One region of the Paenibacillus sp. 01T47 genome, then DNA from elsewhere that is predicted to be linked to it. Evidence: predicted binding sites of a transcription regulator. Region 1 holds the regulator's gene; the other holds the start of a gene.
The links. The regulator LexA, encoded in region 1, represses DNA repair genes until DNA is damaged. The targets are predictions, from matches to a motif close to CGAACATATGTTCG.

Region 1 (8,154 bases):
CAATGATTTCCCCTTTACTTCAACCGTATTGGCTATCGTTTCGTTCGTCACTTGGAATGTAATTGGCTGAGACTCAGAAACGAATTCTGTTTGCCTTGGAGGATTGCCTATTTTGTATAGTCCAAAACTTATCCCAATAATAATAATACCGATTATTCCCCACTTTATTTTTCTTTTCATATGTAAGCTCCTTCTTCAACCATAAATTAATCGCGCCTAATCGCTGTTAAAGCATCCGTACGTGAAGCGCTTATTGCTGGATAGATACCCGATAGTATACCTGTAGCAAGCGCAAAAGCCATGCCTATTGGAATCGTTATAAATGGAATGAAAATAATGACAGAGTCCGTCTCGCCGGATAAGTTATAAATGAGGGCATTTATACCCCATACAATCCAATACGAGAAAAGTACACCTAACAATCCACCAAGCAATCCGAGCAGTGCTGCCTCGATGATGAACATGTTGCGGATTTGAGCCAAATTCGCACCAAGCACCTTCATTATCCCAATTTGTCTACGTCTCTGATAGGTAGACATCGTCATCGCTACAACGATCGATATCGAAGCTATGATTAGAATAAACACACCAATACCAAGTGCCGCAGCTTTTATGATCTTAAATTCATTTGCGAGCTGTTCCTTTTGCTGTAGATTAGTTCGCGTCGTAACGACTAGTTTCTGCAGCTGCTTCTCTACTTGTTCAATCTTTGCTTGGTTATCTACTTTTACAATAATAGAGTTATAAGCTTCCTGCTCATCACTCCCTAGCTTCAGCTCTTTCTTCAAGAGCTCCGCTGTCTCTAATGAGACATAACCTTTTTTGTCATACATCGACTGCTCATCACTGACTCCTGCTGGCTTCTTGAGCACGCCTATTACCCGAAGAGGTCCGCTCAACACGACTTGGCCATCAGGTGAATAGGAACGAAGCTGTATTTGCTTCTGATATAAAGCCCCTGGTACACGATTTAACTTCTCAAATTGCTGATAAACCGTTTCATCATAGGGATTGGCATCGATTTGCTCTCGAATTTTTCGTTTCGACTCTTCATCAATAAATCCCATTGTCGCTCCATAGTTAAGAACGATAGTACCTAATACATTCGTTGCTTCTCCTTGATTGATGTCATTTCCAAAAGCGGAAAGCATCTCAATATCTGTACCTATAATTTCGGTTTGAATTTGTGAAGTAAGCCCATCTAACGTCATCGTCTCCATATAGTTGAGCTGTTGATATGGTGATGCCGCTTTGACATGTTCGATTTGTCTCATGATGTCAAGCTTTTGCTTGGTTAACTTGCCTTTCTGCAAAGAATCTTCATCAGCTGTGGATGCTCCGCCGCCAGCGTATGCTCCTGTACTGGCTGTGACCGTTATTTCATCCATCTTCAAGTAACTATTCATTTGTTTCTCAATGTAAACTTGAGCAGATTCACCGATACTGAGTGCGATTATTATTGCTGCACATCCAATAGAAATACCCGCAGCGCATAATGCCGTTACAACCTTTCTACGCCTTACCTGATCCCATGATAATCTTGAAATATCACTAATTCTCAATTTGAATTCCCCCCGCAAGCATACTTTCTCGTGCGGCTTCCTGATCCGTTACGAGATAACCATCTCGCAGCGTGATAATTTTTTCCGTTTGTGCTGCTACCTCACGTTCATGAGTTACGATAATAAAGGTAGTATCCATCGTTTTATTCAACTGCTTCAAAATCATAATAATTTCTTCCTCTGTTTTGGTATCCAAATTACCGGTAGGCTCGTCCGCAAAAATAACTGATGGCTCTGTTATCAATGATCTTGCAATACTGACACGCTGTTGTTGTCCTCCCGAGAGCTGAGATGGGAATAACTCTGCTTTATCAGGAATTCCCATCTGCTCTAATAACGAAAGAGCTTTTTTCTTCCGTATTGAAGGATGCATCGATTGAAATACAAGCGGAAGCTCCACATTTTCCCTAACCGTCAAGTTGGCTATCAACTCATACGCTTGAAAAATAAATCCGATATGCTTCCGTCTAAACTCTGCCAAGCGGTTTTCATTCATCGTTACAATATTATGGTCCGCAATAAAGATTTGGCCTTCTGTAGGCTTCATTAAGCCAGCCATTAAGTTCAGTAAAGTAGATTTACCGGAACCGGAGCTCCCTAACAACGCAATCATTTCTCCCTTATGTACGTGAAAGCTTATTTTCTGCAGTACAGTGGTTGTTTCATGCCCATTCATAAATGAGTGGGATAACTCTTCAACTCGTAACAAAATAGCATCTCCTTTCAGTCCCCTTTAATAGACGGCTAAACTAAGGGTTAACCCTGCAGTAAACATAAAAAAACTTTCTAAAGAAGTAGATTGGCCTGCATCTACTTTAAATAGAAAGTAATTTTTTGTATGAACTATTGAATTGTAATGGAAAATCAAGCTAAATGCTAGGAATAATTAACTTCTGTCCTGGCTTTATTACTGTTGATTGCAGATCATTCCGATCTTTAATCAAATATACGATATATCTGATATCATGGCTGCCATCTGAAACTTGTTTTGCTATATTCCAGAGTGTATCACCTGATTGCACCCTAATAATTTGTTCTTCCGCGGAAGCGGCTTCGGGAGTATTACTCGAAGCGTATGTCCCCATAAGTAGGAAGCTCGTAAACAATAAGAAAAACACAGCAGTGCAAACGACGAGTTTAACAGTATGACGCTTTATGAAATGCCTAATCAAGCGGTTGACCTTTGTTGCTTTGTTCGTATCTTGTTTATGAATGGTTCTATAAAAACTTGGACTGGTTATCATTTATCAACACCCCAAACGTTTGTTCTGTTTTTAGATTACACGAACAAACGTTTGGTGTCAACGAAAAAAATACGAACCTCTGTACTTAAGAACTTATGTTTGTACGAACTCGAGTTCTATGTTATAATTTTTTGCAAACCTACTAATGGAGTGATTGCAGTGTCGAAGATTTCTAACCGACAACATTCAATTCTTGAATTTATTAAGAATGAAGTTCGGGAGAAAGGCTATCCACCCTCCGTTCGAGAAATCGGCGAAGCTGTTGGATTGTTGTCCAGTTCAACCGTTCACGGTCATTTGGACCGTCTAGAGAAAAAAGGTTTAATACGCCGAGATCCTACTAAACCGCGTGCTATTGAAATTTTGGATCAAGAAGGCTCTGATGGCATTATCCCGCTATCCGTAGCTAGAGTACCTATTGTTGGTAAAGTTACCGCTGGTGTGCCAATTACTGCTACAGAAAATATTGAAGAATATTTCCCGCTTCCTTCCCATTTTGTTGGTGACAGCAGTGTTTTTATATTGAATGTCATGGGTGAGAGTATGATTGAAGCAGGTATTCATGACGGGGATTATGTTATCGTTCGTCAACAACAAACGGCAAACAATGGTGAGATCGTCGTTGCAATGACTGAGGACGACGAAGCAACAGTCAAAACATTTTACAAAGAGAAAAATCATATTCGTTTGCAGCCGGAAAATTCCACAATGCAGCCTATATTACTTCAAAATGTAACGATTCTAGGTAAAGTCATTGGACTTTTCCGTGATATTCATTAATACCAACTCATATGTACATAAAGAAAAGGCTGAATCAACGTATTTGCAACGTTGATTCAGCCTTTTCTTTGACTATTACATTAACTTTATTGCTTAAAGGGTTGGTAACGTCTGCCATTCTCAAACCTTTCAACAAAATTCTGATTTGTGAGCTCTCCAATGACATGGGTCCAAAATTGTTGTGCGGGAACATTTCGTTCAAGCTGATACAGCTCCCACAATCCGCTATGCTTTTGTATAACTAGCTTAGCTGCTTGTTTACCAACACCAGATCTTCTATATTTTCGCATAATAAAAAAATGTGCAAGTAAATTATAGTGTCTGTCATTTTCATTTACTTTTTTGGTTAATGCAAAGCCAGCGATCTCATCGTTCACAGTTACGATATAAGGAAAATCAGCATCGGATTCTTGCCAAAAATTTTCCCAATCGGACAATTGTGAATATAATCCTGAAGAATTTACAGCAGCATCCGTATACGCTGTAAAATCGTACATATAAAGCTGAAGCTAATTATTTATACAAACCTGCTTCTTTAACTTAAAAACGCAATGCCTGCATCAATTAATCAGCAAATGACAAACACCCAATCACTATGAATTTATCACGCATAACATACTGTGTATTCAACTCGTAAGGAGGTGCATTGAAAAATGTCCGGTTACGTGGGTGGAGCTTTCTCAAGCTTAGGAATCATCTTAGTATTATTCATTCTACTGGTGATCATTGCTTGCAGTTGCGGCGGCTTTGGCTTCGGATATTAATTCGTATTTGAGCCATTCTTCATATTAACAAAAGAAGATCCATTTGATGGATCTTCTTTTTGCTATTCATGCTCCTTTCAGCCACTACTTTGTTATTTAGATGGAGAGATTTTAAATTACACGTTTTCTTAGCAATACTGCTGTTGTTCTTAAATTAGAAATTCGTATTAGCTTCTTGCGGTCAAGTTTCGGATAATCATAAAGTAATCCTTCATATACAATTTGCATTTGCTCATGTTTAAGAAAATCATGAGGTGTAACTTGCGCGGATGGTCGTTCCCACAAGTTTATACCACTGCTCCGCATGGCTTCAGCAACAAACTGGGAGCAGAAATATGAATCTGTTGGCTCGATATTAAGCTCAAGCAGTACACCTAACAATCCGATTAAATTGTATCGGTAATTTTCTTTATTTTTTTCAAACTCACGAATGTATTGAAGCAATGCGGCATGTTGTTTTTCTGATAAAGCAATCTTTAGAAGAACACAGCGCGTATTAGGGAAATATCGAAACGTTCCAGTATAGACGTTTTCTTTGACAAATCCAGCGATTAGCGGGTTGTTTGCACGTTTACGCCCAAAGCTGTATATATTCTTCAGATTTATATCCAGTGCAAGTGAAGCGTGATTATAGGGTGCACCAGTAAATAATTTGATCATTCGAGTAAACCATGTGCCCGTGTCCGTAAGCAACACATAAATACTGCCATTGGTTTCTTCATCTATTCTAGTTTCTGTCATGCTGCTCACCTCATTTATCGTTGATTATCCAGATTATAATTAGGTCGTTTTGAGTTTAAGATATATGTCACGATTTCGTTTATTAGCTTGGGTTGATTAACTGTTATGAATATAACAACTATATAACCACCCGAATAGTACTAACTCTATGTGGTACTGGCTCTAGTCAACCTAAAAAAGACCAGCCACGAACACATTATCCATGTGTTTGACTGATCCTATAAAGGTTTGTTTTACTAATGACGCATATATATCATCAACATACAAGCACTAGACCGTAGCTCTTAGACCTGTATACTTTTCTTTAGGCGCGATTTGAGTCCACTGCTTAATTATGGCTCTGATAATCTTTAAAACCAAACTCAGCGCATCTTAGACGTTGCTGAGCGATGATATAGGTTACTTATCGACATATGATTAACATATGCCTGTGCCTTCACTTCATTAGGCTTTATTTCAGCTGTATAACTGTACGCAAAAAAAACCTCAACGCCAGCAGCGTTGAGGTTTTTGAATTTTAGTAAAGCGTTAAATACTGATCGCGTTCCCATTGGTGAACTTGTGTGCGGTACATATCCCACTCAATTTCTTTAAGCTCGTAGAAATGAGCAAGAGCATGATCACCCAGCGCATCGCAGATGATGTCGCTTCTGAGCATTTCGTCCAGTGCTTCTTTCAAATCAAGCGGTAAGCTCGGGATGCCTGCATCCTGACGCTCTTCCTCTGTCATGATATAGATGTTCCGATCTGTTGGTGCTGGTAAAGGCAGCTTGTTTTGAATGCCATCAAGACCAGCTCTGAGCATTACAGCAAGTGCCAAATACGGGTTAGCAGCTGGATCTGGATTCCGTACTTCTACACGTGTGCTAAGACCACGCGAAGCAGGAATACGGATCATCGGCGAGCGGTTGCTTGCAGACCATGCTACATAACAAGGCGCTTCATAACCAGGCACAAGACGTTTATAGGAGTTAATTGTTGGATTCGTAATGGCAGCCATTGCACGCGCATGAAGCAGAATTCCTGCCATGTAGTGACGAGCAGCAGCACTTAGGCCAAGCTTGTCCTTCTCATCGTAAAACACGTTCGTATCGCCTTTAAACAACGATTGGTGACAGTGCATACCCGAACCATTCACGCCAAACAACGGTTTAGGCATAAATGAAGCATGCAAGCCATGCTCGCGAGCAACTGTTTTTACGACTAGCTTAAATGTTTGAATTTGGTCAGCCGCTTTAATCGCGTCGGCATATTTAAAGTCGATCTCATGCTGGCCTGGTGCCACTTCATGATGGGATGCTTCAATCTCGAAGCCCATTTCTTCAAGTGTCAAAACGATTTCACGGCGACAGTTCTCACCCATATCCATAGGTGCTAAGTCGAAGTAACCGCCTTGGTCATTAAGCTCAGTCGTAGGTTCGCCGCGCTCATCGGTTTTGAACAAGAAAAATTCCGGTTCTGGACCAACGTTCATTGCTGTGTATCCTAGATCTTCTGCTTCCTTCAGTGCACGTTTCAAAATACCGCGCGGATCTCCAGCGAATGGCGTTCCGTCTGGCATGTAAATATCACAGATCAAGCGAGCAACACGATCTTGAGTTACCCATGGGAATACAACCCATGTATCAAGATCAGGATACAGATACATATCTGATTCTTCAATACGTACATAACCTTCGATAGAAGAACCATCGAACATCATTTTGTTATCCAACGCTTTTTCAAGCTGGCTTACAGGAATTTCAACATTTTTAATTGTTCCGAGCAAATCCGTAAATTGCAAACGAATAAATCGAACATTTTGTTCCTGTGCTATACGTCTAATATCGTCTTTAGTGTAACTCACAGAATCATCTCCTTAGTTTGCGAAGCAATAGTTATCATGTTAAATTAGCGCTTATTTAAGAAACGAGTCAATTGTCCTTGAATTAGCGAAGCTTGTCCAGGTCTCTTCTCCAGCAATTGCTGTTTAAGCAGTCGGTGAAGCTGCTGATCGGATAGCTCACGGCGCTTCACTTCCGATTGCTCACTGACAATTGTCGCATCATCAGATTCCTTGGATACAGGATTCATTACTTGCTTAATGCCGGCGATATTAACGCCCTTCTCAATTAACGATTTAATTTCCAAAAGCCGTTCTACGTCATTAAATGAAAATAACCGCTGATTGCCTGCTGTTCTTGCAGGAACGATTAGTTCATGCTGCTCGTAATAACGGATTTGGCGGGCTGTTAAATCCGTCAGCTTCATAACGATGCCGATGGGAAATAAGGCCATATTTCTGCGAATATCATCAGCCATGTCGCATCAACCTTCCAGTCGCTCTTTTATATGTTCATTCTAACCGTTACAACGCAAATGTGTCAAGTTATGTAAGGTTTAATCACAATTAAACCACTGTCTACAAGGCGATATAATGCGGTTAAAACACCATATTTAGCGTGAGCATACGTCAGTCCACCCTGCATATATGCAATGTAAGGTTCGCGTATTGGAGCATCAGCTGATAGCTCTAAACTGCCTCCTTGAATGAACGTTCCTGCCGCCATAATGACAGCATTCTCATATCCAGGCATATCCCAAGGCTCGGGAACCACATGCGAATCAACAGCAGCTGCCTGCTGTATCCCTTGAACAAAAGCGATTAAATGATCAGCTTGTCCAAAACGAACCGCTTGGATGAGATCTGTACGCGGCTCATTCCATCTCGGTTTTGTTTCGAACCCAAGCTCTTCAAATAAAGCAGCAGCAAGCACACTTCCTTTGATAGCTTGTCCGACCAAATGAGGGGCTAAAAATAAACCTTGGAACATGGAGCGAAGCGTGCCTAACATTGCGCCTACCTCGCCGCCGATGCCCGGAGCAGTCAAGCGGTAAGCAGCAGCTTCGACGGCAAAAGCTTTCCCGGCAATATAGCCCCCCGTTTCAGCTAAGCCCCCGCCTGGGTTTTTGATAAGCGAGCCTGCCATCAAATCTACTCCAACTTGAGTAGGCTCGAGCAGCTCTGTAAATTCACCATAACAATTGTCCACAAAAACAATCAGGTCCGGCTTTATTGCTTTT
Region 2 (8,154 bases), on a different contig from region 1:
CAACACAGCATCCGGAATAGCTACTTTGCCGATATCATGCATTGGAGATGCGCTGCGCAGCATGTCTGCTTCAGGATCACTCATGCCTAGTCCTTTTGCCAAAACATATGAATATTGTGCAACCCGTTTTACATGATTGCCCGTTTCTTGCGAGCGGCCTTCACCGATTTTTCCCATTGCCAAAATAATCTCTTTTTGCGTCTCTATTATTTCCTCATACAGCATGATGGACTCAAGCGACTTGCCTGAGTAAGAGGCAGCAAGCGATAAGTATTCCATATCTTTCACCGAGAATATCTGCTTCTCTGTTAGTTTGTTTATGGCTTGATAGGCACCAATTACTTCTCCTTGATTATTGTGAAAAGGGATCGTCATAATCGATTTCGTCCGATAACCGGTCTTTAAGTCGTTATCCGGATTGTGCCTTGGATCTTCATAGGCGTCATCTATAAAAATAGATTGTCCCGTGCTTATAGCACTTCCTACCAGCCCGCTGCCGTAAGGAATCCGTATCTCGCAAGCCCCGTGAGCTACCGCTGTAAAAAGCTCATTGCGAGCAGCATCAATCAACCAGACGGTGCACCGATCTGCAACGACCATCTCTCTGCCCATATTGGCCATTAAGATAAGGACAGCATCCAGCTTCTTTTCATTCGCTATTTTAGCTGTATATTCAAAAATCACCTTAAGCATTTGTTCAGGCGACAAATCCAATCGAAACGATTGCGGTTCATTTTGGAATTCAAGCATTCGAACAATCCTCCAGCCGATCAAACTCGTTATCCTTACCTCTATTCGCCTTTACATGCTTTTTATCCTCTTGATTCCATATAAAAGCGCAGTTATTCGACAAAAAAATACAATAGTCTTACACTAAAATGGTTAATCTTGCTTCACCTAAAGCACCCATGCTATAATCAATGTTGCTGCGCGTCCGTAGCTCATCCGGATAGAGCAAACGTTTCCTAAACGTTAGGTGGGAGGTTCGAGCCCTCTCGGGCGCGCCATTTCTTTCACGAAAATATAAAGCTTATTGCTAATGCCGGCAATAAGCTTTTTTTGTTTTCATCTACACCACACCAATTAGACTAGTGTCGAATAATTTTTATAAGACACCTGATCAGGATACATTGACTACGGAACGTTTGTTCGCATATAATGTGCATGAGGTGATTTACAAATGGCCATGCCGTTGTCCAAAGTAAACAATTCATACCTGTACCATCCACCTGCTCACGATGAGATACAGCTTCTTCACAAAGCTATTATCCTTCCACTAGCTCTCGTTATTGTTGAACGAAATAGACGCGAGCTTGAGAGAAAAGCGCGAACTTTACGTTCTATTTTTACTAGGGCAGCAGACATTATGATTGCAAAAATGAAAACAGATCTAACAACAAATACACAGCAGCTCCTTCAGAAAAGCATTACTCTGTGCATGTATAAAAACACTGCTGAACAGATCAGCTATTGCTATAATTGCCGCGGTTTTGAAGACCAGATTGCTTATTCGCATGCCTACATACGTAATGAGATAAATAAGTGTATTTCAACCTATAGTGCTGAGATTTTCACTAAATAAGCATCCCTCGATGATCAAAAAAACAGACGATCCTCTTAAAGCTTCTTAAGAAGTCTCACTATTGAAGTGAGGCTCTTTTCTCTACTCGTAATTTCGTCATACAACGCTATAATCTTCCATTCCAATCTGCTATACTACAAATAGTTTCATATCGTTCTACAAAACATACAGTTTTAACCAAAATTATTGTCGAAAAAACAGCTTTTTATTATGCATTGAGGAGGCAGTTCATATGGGAATTAATTTAAATCCGCCAGGAAGACCATCCAACATTCTTGGAGGCCAAGGCGGCATTCAACAGGGCGGTATTCAGCAAGGCGGTATCCAACAAGGGGGTATTCAGGGCGGATCAATAAATAACGCTTTTGGCGCAGCTCCCGCTCCTCAGGCCAGTCCTAATGGTGGGCTTATCCTTACCAAAGGACAGAAGCTGGATTTGACCAAAAATAATGCAGGGCTTGATTTATTGAAAATCGGACTTGGATGGGACACAAATAACCTGCAAGGCCAGAGCTATGACCTAGATGCAGAGGTGTTTATGCTGAATCAGACAAACACGGTTTCTTCCACTAGTCATATCGTTTTCTACAACAATCTCGTGAGCCCCGATGGATCAACACGCTATAAGGGTGATAACCGTGACGGACAAGGCAGCGGTGACGATGAGTCGGTTGAAATTCAATTATCCAGAGTAGCTTTGGATATCCAAAAAATCGTATTTACCGTTACAATTGATGAAGCTATTCGCAAAAACCAAAACTTTGGACAAGTTTCCAATGCATATATCCGTGTCGTGAACCAAGCAAACGGAGCCGAGATCTGCCGATTTGATCTATCCGAGGACTATTCCACCTCAATCTCCATCCTAGCTGGAGAAGTATATCGCCACGGCAATGAATGGAAATTTAATGCTGTTGGAACAGGCTTGTCGCTTGATCTAGTGGGCATATGTGCGCATTACGGGGCAATGTAACAGCTTACTTGTTAATGAAGCAGCTATAATTTCATTTTATATATTATATGGAGGTTACCCCGCATGCCGTTTCAATTCCAGGTCGAACGGGAATTATTTTTGAAAGCAGAAGGACAAGGCCAGTTTTTTGCCAAAAAAGGATCGATGGTTGCTGATCAAGCCTATAACAAGAAATTCAAATATTCTAAGCGGTTGTTAGGAACGAATTCCGGAAATGTTATCGGACAAGTGATCAACCATGGTATGCGTAAAGTAACGGGAGAAAACTTAGAGATTATGGAAGTCGAAGGACAAGGCATCGTATATCTCGCGGATGAGAACTCTCATGTTACAATCATTAATTTAGAGCAAGGCGGACCATGGCAAAGCGTAAGTGTTGAGAGTGAGGATCTGCTCGCATTTACGGATACTTGTCATTATGGCGTTACCATCATTGGAACGGGTGTCCTCTCCCAGCGCGGCTTGTTTACATCCAAACTTACTTACAACGGACAGGGCGCACAGGTTGCCGTAAAAACCAAAGGCAATCCACTGGTTTTGCAAGGCCCTTGCCGTGTAGATCCTGATGCCATCGTAGCTTGGACAGGTCCTTCCCCAAGTGTGAAGATCGATGTAAACTGGAAAACGCTTATTGGCCAAACCTCCGGGGAATCTTATATGTACGAATTCAGTGACCCTAATCAGGTTGTTATTATACAGCCATTTGAACGTGAGAGCGGCGTGAAATTCGGTATGGATGACAACCGTTACCAACCGCAAACGCAGAGCAGCGCATTCAACAACACCTTTGGCGGCAGCCAAGGAGGACATGACAGCAACAGTGGGCTTGGTGGAATTATCGGCAAGTTTCTGAAATAAGCATCGGATAATGATATAAGCCTTGCCGTATCGTTCGGCAGGGCTGTTTTCTTTGAAAACCAGCTGCTCTCCTATGGATAGCTGCCTTTTTGCTTGAAAGCATGTAACCCGGATCGCTTTCGCTGCGTACAAAGATAAACAGAAAACAAAAACTGCCCCATAGAATAATTTAAATATAGAAATAGGAGGAAAATAAAATGAAAGCTGCAGGTACACTTTTACTAGTCACTGCTATTATTGAAGGCATCTTAGGAATCCCCTTGCTGGGTGGCACCCTAGTCATGTTATCTGGATACACGCTATTATTTGCAACGCTCATTCTTCATATCGTAACGCTTGTTCTTTGCTCGCAACATAATAAGCCAGTCGTAGGCAGTATTTTGGGGATCATTACATCTGTATTAGCATGAATACCTATTCTCGGCATGATCATGCATCTTACTACAGCCCTATTCCTGTTCATTGGCGTTTCCAAAAACAATCAGCAAAATTACCCTACCCGTCCACCCGCTCCAGGCAGCTTCTAATCAAGAGGGCTATCCTACTGTAGATATTCTACAATAGGATAGTCCTTTTTTTATCTTGATGGCTCGCGATTTAGTAAGCTGATCATATTTTTTCTCCGATTGACGCTTAGCAGCAATCCCATGACCATTAATTCGATAATGGCATTTGTACCGCCATACGATATGAAAGGCATCGTCATGCTATTAATAGGCAGCAGCCCAAACGACATCAGAATATTCCAGACGAAATGAAAACCAATAATTGAAAATGAGCCAACGACCAAACCTCTAGCATATACATCCTTGAGTGTTTTTGCCATGCCAATCACTTTAACAATCAGCAATACGGCTAACAGCACTATAGCAATACCAAAAACCAAACCAAGACTGTAGATCAAATAAGTAAAGACCATTTCACTATAAACATAGCGAAACATTCGGTTCTCAACGCCAAATCCTTGTCCCCACATCCCTCCCAATCGAATAGATTCCAAGGATTTCTGGAGATAATAGTTTTTATCATCAGGGGAAGCAGTAGGATTTAGAAATGCGGTATATCGTTCCCATATGGATTTATAGCGAACTGGATCATTTATTTTTATAATAAACACCGTTCCTGCTGTTAGGATTGAACCCACGCTGGTTATAAACAGCTTGTACGTTTTTGCAACAAAAAGCATTAATACGGTCAGTCCAAATAAATATATAATAAAATTAAGATTGGAGTTTGCCGTGCTATACAGTATAGCGGGCACGATCGCATATAAAAGCGCCATTTTTCCGAAGTAAAATGAATTTCTGAATAGTCCCTGCTTCTCCTTATGCTTAACAAGCAACGTCCCTGCAAAAGCAATCATAAATAGGTAAGGAGATGTGCCATATACATCAAAGGTAAAAGACCCGATTGTGAGCCAGCTTTTCGAACCATTGACTTCGACTGCATAAAAAATACAGGCTACCATCAAAAAAATTGTTCCGCTATAAATGTACCATGAATACTTTTCCCATTTTCGATAGTCCAAAAAATAAATACCAATGATGAACACGATACCTATCGCTGTGAAAACTGCCTTCTTAAGAAAAAATTGAAACCCACTATACATATTTTGATCACTATAAGCGAATTCCATTGCATACATAGCAAGCAGGCCAATACCCACCATTATTGCGACAAGTGCGGCTAATCCCCATTCCATAACCGGCTTATGTGCTGCATGAAGCTGCTTGCCGATCTGATCAGGATCACCCATCTGGACTAGAGCAGCACGAACCGCCTCTTCCTCTGATAACCCTTCGTTTAGCTTATCCTCCACCAGCTCGTCCAGATGGTTCTGCATTTCAACCTTGATGTCACGATGCACATCTCTTGCTTTTACATGTCTGCAAACCTGCACTAAGTATTCCTGAATCGACTCATACTGAACAGGTTTGTTATTCATGCATGGCCCTCCCCGATTACGCGGTCTACCGTCGTCCGAAACAACGTCCACTCCTGCTTCTTCTCCTCCAGCTGCCCTCTTCCACGCGCTGTGATGCGATAATATTTCCGTTTGCGGCTGCCATCCTCATTCCAGTACGATTCAACCAGCTGTTCCACCTCAAGCGTATGTAAGATCGGATAAAGCGTCCCTTCTTTAAAAGTAAACACACCGCTCGAGCTTTTTTCAATTTCTTTGGTCATTTCATAGCCATACATTTCCTTACGGTCAAGCAGTGTCAAAATAAGAATAACGGTACTGCCTTTCATAAGCTCCTTATTAATTTTCATAACGCCCTCCTGTTTAAGTATCGCATTTCTATGCATCGATTATCTATGTATAAGTATATAGTTGACCACCACCGATTACAACATCATTTTAGGAATGGATTCCCATAATAGCTAATCGGTGATATATTTATGCATATCTTATCGCTGCGTTAACGTATAAGTACATAAGTCACATTAATCGGCGGTTTTCAATTTAAGGGAGGCAATACACAATGAATCAATCTTTCGGACTTCATAAGGAAGAAAAAACGTACGGCATGCTTTGCCATCTGCTTGCTTTTAGCGGTGTAATTATTCCGCTCGGCAACATTCTTGGACCACTCATCATTTGGCTTCTGAAGAAGGATCAATCCAGCTATGTGGATATGCATGGCAAGGAATCACTCAATTTTCAGATCAGCAATATGATTTATTCCATTATTTCCGGTTTGCTCATTTTTGTTCTCATCGGATTTATTACTACACCGCTTTTGTTTATTTTCTGGATTGCATTTACCATCATTGGGTCTATGCGTGCTTCAGAGGGCAATGGCTATCGCTATCCTCTAACCATTCGTTTCTTCAAATAAAACATAGAACCGCCGGGACGCAAATCGTTCCGGCGGTTCTATTATTTAGGAAGCTGCGAGCTATATTTTTTCCTCATCACATGCAAGCGGTCCAATTGGTCAAACGCCTGCTGCCCGCACCGCTTTGTAACGGCTACTGACAGTGCATCAAGAAGCGCAACTGGCGCTGCCATCGAATGAAAGCCCTCCAGTTCCCCCCGATCAACCTGCAGCACGAGATCGCTCTGCTCCAGCATATCGGATACGAGCAAATCCGTAATCAGTATTGTAGTGTAGCCTGCCTCTTTGGCATGCTCAAGCAGCACCGTTAATTCAGGTGAGCGCCTGACAAAGCCGAACATAAGCAGCACATCGCTGGAATCAGCATGAACAAGCGTTTCAAGCAGCTCGCTGCCACTCCCCGCCATACCTTCGATTTGCACATTTATCCGATTCAGACGAAATCGGATGAGCTCGATCAAGCTAGCTGCTGCTCCCGTTCCAAATACATACACTTTTCTAGCCTTATGAATGGCCTCCACCGCTTGATGAAACTGCTCACGGTCTACACGCTTTGAAGTAACCTCTACGTTAGCTGCTGCAATCTCCAGCATTTCACTTACAATATCAGCCTCTTCATGATCTACCTTATTCAATATTTTCTTCATCTTATGGGCAGGCGTCGCATGCTCGCTTTTCAGCAGCGTTTTCTTAAATGCCTTCAAATTAGCAAACCCAATCGTCCGCCAAAACCGCGATACCGTCGCCGTACTGACACCTACAGCCATCGCAATATCTTCCTCTGTACAATAAGGAATCTGCTGCAGTGCACCCACTACGTAATTAGCAATGGATTGGTGGCTTTTTGACATATTATCCAAGTCCATATCCAAATGAAAAGCCGTCATCTTTAATTCCTCCTGCCTGTACCAACATCGCAGCATATTTTCTAAACGGAGTATATCACCTTTTGATTAAAAATGATAATTTTATTTCATTTTTATTTTTTTGTAATTTATTTTACGTAATCGAAATAATTTGTTGATGATCTGATAACATTCGATCTCTATATTGTAGAAGAATTCGTTTTGAATCGAGGCATTCGAGACGTATTCCGCCTCAAAAACAAATTAGGAGGAATCACAATGGTTACAGCGCCTAAGCGCCGTTATGAGCTGACGCAATCGCAGAAGCTTATGGTATTCATTTTATCGATGTCCTTGTACGGTATTTCCAACATGTTCTCCGAGCTTATTCCTGAGCTAAAGCTTGGTCCCATTGAGCTGAAGGTCGAATACTTCGCTTTTATCCCACTAACGCTCTGTATTCTATTTAATCCGCTGTATGCTGCACTTGGCGCATCCTTCGGCGAGGTTATATTCGGGGAACTGCTGCTTGGACAATTCGGCGGACTCGGAGAATTGGAAAAATTCATAGAATTTACGATTGCCATGTACATAGCTGGCCTGCTCGTAAGCGATCCACGAAATCGCAAACAACTCGCACTCGCTTCGTTCGTTGCAGTAGGTATTGACCAGATGCTTGGGGCGATTGTCGACATCAGCAAGGTTTGGTTTGGGATCGAAGAGCTCGAAGCTGTTCCAGGCATTCCCGAAAGCATATTGCTTATCGAAGGTGTAGGTTTCCTTAACGCCATGCTCATAACCGGCATCTTTTTCTCCCTGCTGCCTACTTTATTTCTCGTACCGCGTCTATATGGAAAAATCGAACCGCTTCTCGGCATAAAACCACGCGACAGCAGAGTTTCTATATCATTCGGACAGCTAATAACGCCGCGGCTGCTCATTACCGCAATTATATTTGTTTTTATCGGAATCGTTGCAGAATTTTTGTCCGAGTCTGATATTAACTTTGCTGTATGGGAGCCAGAATTTATTGAGCAATATGGCAGTGGGTTC

Region 2: a site for LexA is predicted at 1,139-1,152, ahead of AC1DOV_RS33545 (YhjD family protein). Genes of this name have one in related genera too.

The regions. Positions count from the first base shown of each region.
Region 1 is NZ_JBFTPA010000002.1:287,497-295,650, forward strand. Features, by position in the region: gene AC1DOV_RS05300 (efflux RND transporter periplasmic adaptor subunit) at 1-180, opposite strand, end outside; gene AC1DOV_RS05305 (ABC transporter permease) at 207-1,562, opposite strand; gene AC1DOV_RS05310 (ABC transporter ATP-binding protein) at 1,552-2,271, opposite strand; gene yneA (cell division suppressor protein YneA) at 2,432-2,806, opposite strand; gene lexA (transcriptional repressor LexA) at 2,966-3,586, shown strand; gene AC1DOV_RS05325 (GNAT family N-acetyltransferase) at 3,673-4,083, opposite strand; gene AC1DOV_RS05330 (sporulation protein YjcZ) at 4,240-4,350, shown strand; gene AC1DOV_RS05335 (hypothetical protein) at 4,462-5,091, opposite strand; gene glnA (type I glutamate--ammonia ligase) at 5,609-6,937, opposite strand; gene AC1DOV_RS05345 (MerR family transcriptional regulator) at 6,982-7,392, opposite strand; gene AC1DOV_RS05350 (methionine gamma-lyase family protein) at 7,455-8,154, opposite strand, start outside.
Region 2 is NZ_JBFTPA010000039.1:13,475-21,628, reverse strand. Features, by position in the region: gene AC1DOV_RS33555 (HD domain-containing phosphohydrolase) at 1-750, opposite strand, end outside; tRNA gene AC1DOV_RS33550 (tRNA-Arg) at 931-1,007, shown strand; gene AC1DOV_RS33545 (YhjD family protein) at 1,181-1,582, shown strand; gene AC1DOV_RS33540 (TerD family protein) at 1,815-2,555, shown strand; gene AC1DOV_RS33535 (AIM24 family protein) at 2,619-3,413, shown strand; gene AC1DOV_RS33530 (hypothetical protein) at 3,611-3,823, shown strand; gene AC1DOV_RS33525 (FtsW/RodA/SpoVE family cell cycle protein) at 3,991-5,358, opposite strand; gene AC1DOV_RS33520 (PadR family transcriptional regulator) at 5,355-5,687, opposite strand; gene AC1DOV_RS33515 (DUF4870 domain-containing protein) at 5,900-6,256, shown strand; gene AC1DOV_RS33510 (MurR/RpiR family transcriptional regulator) at 6,298-7,143, opposite strand; gene AC1DOV_RS33505 (DUF8171 family membrane protein) at 7,381-8,154, shown strand, end outside.